DNA from 2 places in the Bradyrhizobium sp. 45 genome. Region 1 is predicted to be linked to the other one. Evidence: predicted binding sites of a transcription regulator. Region 1 holds the regulator's gene; the other holds the start of a gene.

The links. Region 1 encodes PhoB, which activates phosphate uptake and scavenging genes when phosphate is short. Its sites were predicted from a motif close to TGTCATNNANCTGTCAT; they were not measured.
Region 2: the regulator PhoB is predicted to act here: its motif matches at 2,633-2,649, upstream of IVB42_RS38915 (RNA degradosome polyphosphate kinase).

The regions. Positions count from the first base shown of each region.
Region 1 covers NZ_JADPIX010000049.1:55,571-60,470, forward strand. Annotated here, with positions in the region: gene IVB42_RS06775 (aspartate aminotransferase family protein) at 1-393, opposite strand, end outside; gene IVB42_RS06780 (GcrA family cell cycle regulator) at 849-1,361, shown strand; gene phoB (phosphate regulon transcriptional regulator PhoB) at 1,600-2,307, opposite strand; gene phoU (phosphate signaling complex protein PhoU) at 2,330-3,046, opposite strand; gene pstB (phosphate ABC transporter ATP-binding protein PstB) at 3,057-3,878, opposite strand; gene pstA (phosphate ABC transporter permease PstA) at 3,875-4,720, opposite strand; gene pstC (phosphate ABC transporter permease subunit PstC) at 4,725-4,900, opposite strand, start outside.
Region 2 covers NZ_JADPIX010000154.1:372,069-376,968, reverse strand. Annotated here, with positions in the region: gene purN (phosphoribosylglycinamide formyltransferase) at 1-38, opposite strand, end outside; gene purM (phosphoribosylformylglycinamidine cyclo-ligase) at 53-1,126, opposite strand; gene IVB42_RS38925 (CDP-alcohol phosphatidyltransferase family protein) at 1,282-1,824, shown strand; gene IVB42_RS38920 (DnaA/Hda family protein) at 1,917-2,594, shown strand; gene IVB42_RS38915 (RNA degradosome polyphosphate kinase) at 2,723-4,900, shown strand, end outside.

The DNA.
Region 1 (4,900 bases):
GCCTTCGAAGGTGATCATGCGATAGCGGTCGGGATGACCCTTTGCGGCGTGATAACGGCGCACGACCTTGATCACGCATTCCAGCGCTTCGGCGCCGGAATTGCAGAAGAACACGAAATCCGCGAAACTTTCATTGCACAGGCGCGCGGCGAGCTTTTCGCCGTCCGGGCTCTGGAACAGATTCGACATGTGCCAGAGCTTGGTGGCCTGCTCCTGCAACGCCGCGACCAGCGCCGGATGGGCATGGCCGAGCGCATTCACCGCCACCCCGGAGGTGAAATCGAGATAGCGCTCGCCATTGGTCGCGATCAGCCAGCAGCCTTCGCCACGCTCGAAACCAAGGTCGGACCTGGCGAAAACGGGGAGCAAATGCGGCGCTGCGCTGTTAGTCATGATGGTCACTTGAATGTTGCGGACGGAGTGAGCGTGCATTGCGCAACGCACCATCGACCGGCCCGGAAAACGAAACGTGCCGCCTCTTGAGGGCGGCACGTGCGACTATCTTAGGCCTGGTGAAACGGGTGTCAATGCCGCCCGGAAAGCCTCGCGAAACGCTGAATCCGTAGTCTTGCGGTGCCGATTTTGCGGGATTTGGCCACGGAACATGTGGAAGCGAGTCGGCGGACTCTTGCGCGGGAGTCACGCCATATTGTAGCGTTTGGATTGTCAGATACGACATCTCGTGCAGTGGTTCTGATCTTTAAGTCCTTATGTACCGGCGTAAACGTTCGGGCGTTCAAGACGCGCCCGGCGAGCCTTAAGGGATTCTGGCGGCACGGGTTTTTGAAGGCTTAGGCATTCGCTGCGAGGCCCCAGGATGGCTGGCGCGCAGCGAGGGAAAGGGTGCAATGACGGTTTTGACCTGGTCCGATGATCGCGTCGAGCAGCTGAAAAAGCTCTGGGAGGCCGGACTTTCGGCCAGCCAGATCGCGGCGGAGCTCGGCAATGTGACCCGCAATGCCGTGATCGGCAAAGTGCACAGGCTCGGCCTTTCGGGCCGCGCCAAGAGCCCATCATCGGCAGCGCCGCGGCCGCGCAAGGCGCGCCCCGCGCAGCACATGATGCGGGTGAGCCGCCCGATCTCGCGCGGCAACACCGCGCTGGCGCAGGCCTTCGAGGTCGAGGCTGAGCCGGATCCGGTCACCTACGACAACGTGGTGCCGATGAGCCAGCGGCTGTCGCTGCTGGAATTGAACGAGGCGACCTGCCACTGGCCGGTCGGCGATCCCTCGAGCCCGGACTTCTTCTTCTGCGGTGGAAGGGCGCTGTCCGGACTGCCCTATTGCGCCCAGCACTCGCGCGTTGCGTACCAGCCCGCGTCGGATCGGCGCCGCGCACCGGTAAAGCCGGGTCCCCGTTAGTCGTCACGCGAAGACAGTTCAACAATTTCAGTGTCGTCCCGGCCTAGTGCGCAATTGCGCACGGGGGGCCGGGACCCATACTCCGAGCACGCAATAATCGTGCGGAAGGGGTCACTCCGAGTCTTCGCCAAACCACGTTCGGTGGTTATGGGTCCCGGATCAGCGCTCGCTTCGCTCGCTTGTCCGGGACGACGGCTGAGAATGCAGGGACAGCTCGCCAACAAACAAGCCTGCAACCCTACACCTGCTCCGCCTTCGCGAAGCGATCATCCAGCGCGTAGCCGGCGCCGCGGACGGTGCGGATCGGGTCCTGCTCGCGGCCGAGATTGAGCAGCTTGCGCAGGCGGCCGATATGCACGTCGACGGTGCGCTCGTCGATATAGATGTCGCGGCCCCAGACGCTGTCGAGCAGCTGCTCGCGCGAGAACACCCGTCCCGGATGCTCCAGGAAGAACTCCAGCAGGCGATATTCGGTCGGACCGAGATCGATCGGCCGGCCCGAGCGCGCCACGCGGCGCTTGTCACGGTCGAGCTCGATGTCGCCAAAAGCAAGGACGGTGGCGAGGCGCTCCGGGCTCGCGCGCCGCAGCAGGCCTTTCACGCGCGCCAGCAGCTCCGGCACCGAGAACGGCTTGACGATGTAATCGTCGGCGCCGGTCGCAAGACCCCGCACCCGCTCGCTCTCCTCGCCGCGCGCGGTGAGCATGATGATCGGGAGCTGCTTGGTCTCGGGACGGGTGCGAAGCCGCCGGCACAATTCGATGCCTGACAGGCCCGGCAGCATCCAGTCGAGCACGATCAGATCGGGGATGTGCTCCTTGAGGCGGGTGTCGGCGTCGTCGCCGCGCATCACCGTCTCGACGTCATAGCCGTCGCCTTCGAGGTTGTAGCGGAGAAGCTCGGTCAGGGCTTCCTCGTCCTCAACCACCATAATGCGTGCGCCCATCGGGTCGTCGCTCCTTAAGTCTTCAGGTGTTCGGTACCGTGTTGGCAAAGGTCGTCATGTCGCCCTTCGGCCGCTTGTCGGTGATCGCCTGGCCCTCGATCATGTAGAACACGGTCTCGGCGATATTGGTGGCGTGGTCGCCGATCCGCTCGATGTTCTTGGCGCAGAACATCAGATGGATGCAGAACGAGATATTGCGCGGATCCTCCATCATGTAGGTGAGGAGTTCGCGGAACAGCGAGGTGCAGATGGCGTCGACTTCCTCGTCGCCCTTCCACACCGCCATCGCCGCCGGCAAATCATGCGCGGCATAGGCGTCCAGCACCGACTTGACCTGCTGCTGCACGAGGTCGGTCATGTGCTCGAGGCCGCGGAACAGCTTGAGCGGATGGAAGTCCGTCTCCAGCGCCGCGACGCGCTTGCCCATGTTCTTGGCGAGGTCGCCGATGCGCTCGAGATCGGTCGCGACGCGCATGGCGCCGACGATCTCGCGCAGATCGACCGCCATCGGCTGGCGGCGGGCGATGGTGAGCACCGCACGCTCCTCGATGCGCTTCTGCAGCGCGTCGAGCTCGGTGTCGATGGCGACGACGCGCTGGCCGAGCGGGACGTCGCGGCGGATCAGCGCGTCGACGGACTCGACGATCATGCGCTCGGCGATGCCGCCCATCTCGGCGACCAGGCGAGTGAGTTCCTGGAGGTCGGTGTCGAAAGCCTTTGCGGTATGTTCAGAACCCATGTCGCGTCTCCTAGCCGAACCGGCCGGTGATGTAATCCTGCGTGCGCCGATCTGACGGCGACGTGAAGATCTTGCTGGTGTCGTCGAACTCTATCAGCTCGCCGAGATACATGAAGGCGGTCTTGTCGGAGACGCGCGCCGCCTGTTGCATGTTGTGGGTGACGATAGCGATCGTGTAATCCTCGGACAGCTCCTGGATCAGCTCCTCGACCTTGGCGGTCGAGATCGGGTCGAGCGCCGAACAGGGTTCGTCGAACAGGATCACCTCGGGCCGCACCGCGACGGTGCGGGCGATGCAGAGGCGCTGCTGCTGGCCGCCGGAGAGCGACAGGCCGGAGGCGTTGAGCTTGTCCTTGACCTCGTTCCACAGCGCGCCGCCGCGCAGCGCCTTCTCGACGCGGCCGTCCATCTCGGACTTCGAGATCTTCTCATAGAGACGGATGCCGAACGCGATGTTCTCGTAGATCGTCATCGGGAACGGCGTCGGCTTCTGGAACACCATGCCGACGCGGGCGCGCAGCAAATTGAGGTCCAGCCTGGGGTCGAGAATGTTGGTCTGATCGAGCATGAGCTGACCGGTGGCGCGCTGGCCGGGATAGAGGTCGTACATCCGGTTGAAGATGCGCAGCAGGGTCGACTTGCCGCAGCCCGACGGACCGATGAACGCCGTAACGCGGTTGGCGCCGAGCGTCAGGTTGATGTTCTTCAGCGCATGGTGCTCGCCGTAATAGAAGTCCAGGTTACGCACGGTCACCTTGGGGGGCGCCTCGGGCAGCACCGCCGCGTGCGGCAGTCCACCGGACGCGCTCATCGACACGGAAAGATCACTCATTTTGCGGTCCTCTCGGCGCCAAGGATGCGCGCGAAAATATTAAGGGCAAGAACGGTCAGGGTGATGAGCAGCGCCCCGCTCCAGGCCAACTGCTTCCAATAGGCATAGGGGCTCTGCACGAAGTTGTTGATGGTCACAGGCAGGTTCGCCATCGTCTTGTTCAGGCCGAGGCTGAAGAACTGGTTCGATAGCGCGGTGAACAGCAGCGGCGCGGTTTCACCGGCGACGCGAGCGGTCGCGAGCAGCACGCCGGTGATGAGACCCGATCGGGCAGCACGATAAGCGATCCGCTGGATCACCAGCGAACGCGGCAGGCCGAGCGCCGAGGCCGCCTCGCGCAACGCGTTCGGCACCAGCAGCAGCATGTCCTCGGTCGTGCGCAGCACCACCGGGATCACGATGACCGCGAGGGCGAGCGAGCCTGCGATCGCCGAGAAGCCGCGCATCGGCACCACCACGGCGCCGTAGATGAACAGGCCGATGATGATCGAGGGCGCCGAGAGCAGGATGTCGTTGATGAAGCGGATCACCGAGGTCAGCCGGTCATTGCGGCCGTATTCGGCGAGATAGGTGCCGGCGAACATACCGAGCGGCGCGCCGATGCCGACGCCGATCACGGTCATGATCAGCGAGCCGACGATGGCGTTGAGCAGACCGCCCTCGTTCGATCCCGGTGGCGGCGTGTTCTCGGTGAACAGCTGGACATTGAGTCCCGCCAGCCCGTTGTAGAGCAGCGTGATCAGGATCAGCGCGAGCCAGGTGACGCCGAAGGCGGTTGCGGCGATGCAGAGCCCGCGGACGACGATGTCCTTGCGGCGTCGGCGTGAATAGATCGGATTCATGGCGCTAATTCCCCGCCTTCTTTTCCAGCCGCATCAGCATCAGCCGCGCCGCTGCGAGCACGAAGAAGGTCAGAACGAACAGCAGGAGGCCGAGCAGGATCAGGCCGGATTGGTGCAGGCCGTCGCTCTCGGCGAACTCGGATGCGATCGCCGCCGAGATCGTGGTGCCCGGCGCAAAGA
Region 2 (4,900 bases), on a different contig from region 1:
CCACGGCCGGAAATCAGGATGGCGACGCGGCGTTTCATTACAGCGCCGGTCATTACAGCGCCAGGTCGAGATGGCCGTTATAGACGACGCGGTGCTCGCCCTCGGCCGGGATCACGCTACCGAGCTGTGCCACGGTCTCACCGGCGTCAGTGAAGATCTCCACGACCTCTTCGACCTTGTCCGGCTCGACAATCGCGATCATGCCGATCCCACAATTGAAGGTCCGCAGCATTTCGAGCTCGGCGATGCCGGCCTGCGCGGCCAGCCATTTGAACACCGGCAGCACTGGCAGGCGCGCCAGATCGATACCGACGCCGAGATGCTTCGGCAGCACGCGCGGAATGTTGTCGGTGAAGCCGCCGCCGGTGATGTGGGCAAGCCCCTTCACCGCGCCGGTCTCGCGGATCGCGCGCAGGCAGGATTTGACGTAGAGACGCGTCGGCGTCAGCAACGCGCCGCCCAGCGTCATGACGGGCGCAAACGGCGCCTGCGCCCCGAAGCCGAGGCCGGATTGTTCCACGATCTTGCGCACCAGCGAGAAACCGTTGGAGTGCACGCCCGACGAAGCGAGCCCGATCACGGCATCGCCGGCGGCGATGTCCTTGCGCGGCAAGAGCGTGCCCCGCTCCGCGGCGCCGACGGCAAAGCCGCCGAGGTCGTAGTCGCCGTCTTTGTAGAGGCCGGGCATCTCGGCCGTCTCGCCACCGATCAGGGCGCAGCCGGATTCGCGGCAGCCTTCGGCGACACCGGCGACGATCGACGCGGTCGCCTCCGGATCGAGCTTCCCGCAGGCAAAATAGTCGAGGAAGAACAGCGGCTCGGCGCCCTGCACCACGAGGTCGTTGACACTCATGGCGACGAGGTCGATGCCGATCCCGCCATGCAGGCCGGTCTCGATCGCGATCTTGACCTTGGTGCCGACGCCATCGGTCGCGGCCACCAGGATGGGATCCTTGAAACCGGCCGCCTTGAGATCGAACAGGCCGCCGAATCCGCCGATTTCGGCGTCGGCGCCGGGCCGTGCGGTGGCGCGCACCATCGGCTTGATCAGGTCGACCAAGCGGTTGCCCGCATCGATATCGACGCCTGAATCGGCGTAAGTGAGGCCGTTTTTGCGGTCGGTCATGCCCGATTTCCAGTGGGTTTGCGGCTGGTTACGTCGAATTCCGGGGACGCGCAATGGCTCGCATGGCGCGCCGCCGTATACTATGTAGAGATATCAACCGGTTCAGCCTCCAAAGGGCCGAATTCGAGGTCAGGCCGGGTGCCGGGAAGCGCCGTGTGAGTATACCGAACATCATTACTTTGGGCCGCATCATGCTGGTCCCGATCATCGTCTGGGCCATCGTGTCGAGCCAAATGGAGGTGGCGTTCGCCGTATTCCTGATCGCCGGTATCAGCGACGCGGTCGACGGCTTCCTTGCCAAGCGCTTCAACATGACGAGCGAGCTCGGCGCCTTGCTCGACCCGCTCGCCGACAAGGCGCTGCTGGTCTCGATCTACATGGCGCTCGGCATCTGGGGCGCGATTCCGCGCTGGATCGTCATCCTGGTGGTCTCGCGCGACATCATGATCGTCGCCGCCGTGATCATATCGTGGCTGTTCGACCGACCTGTGGAGATGAAGCCCTCAAAGGTATCCAAGCTCAACACTGTGGCCCAAGTGGCGTTCGCGGCGCTGGTGCTGGCCGCCCTCGCCTTCGGCTTCAAACCCGGTCCTTATGATATAATCCTGATGGGCCTCGTCACGGTCTTCACGCTCTCCTCCGTGTCGCTCTATCTTGTCGAATGGTTGCGGCACATGAGCACGATCGAGGCCAAGTGAGTTGGGAGCGGCCCCGTAAAAGGCCAACTCCCGCTCGATTAGGTCGCATCTCGTCAAACGAAGCCGGCACGCCGGCACGGAGCAAAGCAAGCGTGCCAAGCCGCGTTCATCCCCGACAGTTGGCGTTTTCGCTTCCGCATGCGGAGAGCCTGAGCCGGGACAATTTCCTCGAAGGCCCCGTCAACGCCGCCGGTCTTGCCCTCATCGACGCCTGGCCGGAATGGCCGAACCGAATCATGTGGCTGGCCGGCCCGGAAGGAAGCGGCAAGAGCCATCTCGCCGCGATCTGGGCCGAGGCTTCAGGCGCCCGCTCGACCACGGCCAATGGGCTGACCGCCGAGGCCGTCCCGGCTGCGCTCGCCACCGGCGCGCTGGTGGTCGAGGATCCCAAAGCCAGGGAATTCGACGAGCGCGCCCTGTTCCATCTGATGAATCTGGCCCGCGAGGACGGCGCCTACGTCCTCTTCACCGGACGCGAGGTGCCCGCGTCTCTCGAGATCGAGCTCGCCGACCTGCGCTCGCGGCTCCGCGCCGTCCCCGTTGTCTCGCTGCTGCCGCCCGACGACCAGCTCTTCCGCGGCCTGATCGTCAAGTTCTGCGCCGACCGCCAGCTCGCGGTGGACGAGAGCGTGGTCAGCTACCTCGCCACTCGCCTGGAGCGGTCCTCGGCCGCCGCCCGACGGGCTGTGGACCTGCTGGACAGCGAGGCCTTGCGCCTCGGCCGCCCCGTCACCCGGGCCCTGGCGGCCGAGCTGCTCCGGGATGTCTGACCAAGGCGGGTTGACGCGGCCGGGCGGCGGAACATCAATGTCATCGAAACGTCATCGCTCTAACACATGCTCCCGCGGGTTTTGCGCGTAAGTCGCAAATTGGGGCGAACTGGATGGACCGACTTCTGATGGATTCTGCGCAAGCTGTTGAAGTTAAAGAAAAAGCCCCGGAAGCCGAAGGCCCGCCGGCGATCGCATCGAGCCCCGAGCGGTTCATCAATCGCGAGCTTTCCTGGCTGCACTTCAACCGCCGCGTCCTGGAGGAATCGGTCAATCCCAGCCACCCCATGCTGGAGAGGGTGCGATTCCTGTCGATTTCAGCGAATAACCTCGACGAGTTCTTCATGGTCCGCGTCGCCGGCATCAAGGCCCAGGTGCGCGAGGGTATTGCTGAGCGCAGCCCCGACGGTCTGACCCCGTCCGAGCAGCTCGCGCTCATCAACCGGACCGTCTCGCAGCTTGCCTCCGACCAGCAGGCAATCTGGCGCGACCTGCGCGGCACGCTCGCCGACGAGGGTATCGTGCTGGTCGAGGGCAAGGAGGTCACCAAGGCGGAACGAACCTGGGTCGAGGACTACTTCCTCAGCAACGTGTTCCCGCTGCTGACGCCGCTCGCGATCGACCCGGCCCACCCCTTCCCGTTCATTCCGAGCCTCGGCTTCACCATCGCGCTCCAGCTCACGCGCGCCGCCGACGGCAAGCAGATGAACGCGCTGATCCGCATGCCCGGCAAGATCGACCGCTTCATCCGTCTGCCGGCTGACGGCAAGGTCGTCCGGCTGATCTCGCTGGAGCAGGCCACCGCGCTGTTCATCAACCGCCTGTTCCCCGGCTACAATCTTCACGGCCAGGGCGCCTTCCGCGTCCTCCGCGACTCCGAACTCGAAATCGAGGAAGAGGCCGAGGATCTCGTCCGCCTGTTCGAGACCGCGCTGAAGCGCCGCCGCCGCGGTTCGGTGATCCGACTCGAGATCGACGCCAAGATGCCGGAGCAGCTGCGCAGTTTCGTGCAGCACGCGCTGTCGACCGCCGACGACGAGGTGTTCCTGGTCGATGGCGTGCTCGCCATGAACGAGCTCTCGCAGCTCACCCGCCTTGACCGGCCCGATCTCGAATTCACCCCTTACGTGCCGCGCCATCCCGAGCGCGTGCGCGAGCAAGGCGGCGACATCTTCGCTGCGATCCGGCAGAAGGACCTCGTCGTCCATCACCCCTACGAATCCTTCGACGTCGTGGTGCAGTTTCTCCAGCAGGCGACGCGCGACCCCGACGTCGTCGCCATCAAGCAGACGCTCTACCGCACCTCCAGCAACTCGCCGATCGTGCGCGCGCTCGTGGAAGCCGCCGAAGCCGGCAAATCCGTCACCGCGCTGATCGAGCTGAAGGCCCGCTTCGACGAGGAGGCCAACATCCGCTGGGCGCGCGACCTCGAACGCGCCGGCGTGCAGGTCGTCTACGGCTTCCTCGAACTGAAGACCCACGCGAAACTCTCGATGGTGGTGCGGCGCGAGGGCGGCAGCCTCACGACCTACGTCCACACCGGCACCGGCAATTACCACCCGGTGACCGCGCGCATCTACACCGACCTCTCCTACTTCACCTCGGAGCCGACCATCGGCCGCGACGCCGCGCGCGTGTTCAACTTCATCACCGGCTACGCTGCGCCGAGCGATCTGGAAAAGATGGCGGTGTCTCCGCTGACCTTGCGCAAGCGCATCATCGAGCACATCCAGGGCGAGACCGCGCATGCGCGGCACGGCCGGCCTGCTGCGATCTGGATGAAAATGAACGCGCTGGTCGACCCCGATATCATCGACGCGCTCTACGAGGCCTCCCAGGCCGGCGTGCAGGTCGAGCTCGTGGTGCGCGGTATCTGCTGCCTCAGGCCCGGTATTCCCGGCCTGTCGGAGAACATCCGCGTCAAGTCGATCATCGGACGATTCCTCGAACACGGCCGAATTTACTGCTTCGGCATGGGCCAGGGCCTGCCGAGCGCGAAAGCGGCTGTATATATCTCCTCAGCCGACATGATGCCGCGCAACCTCGACCGCCGCGTCGAGGTGCTGTGTCCGCTGCAGAATCCCACGGTGCATCAGCAGGTTCTCGAACAGATCATGGTCGCGAATCTCAAGGACAATGAACAGAGCTGGCAATTGTTGCCGGACGGGTCCTCAACGCGTATGAAGACCGCGAAGGGCGAGGAGCCTTTCAACGTCCACAACTACTTCATGACAAATCCGAGTCTGTCTGGCCGTGGTAAGTCGCTCAAGGAATCCTCGCCGCGCCGCCTCACGCGCCGTAATGAA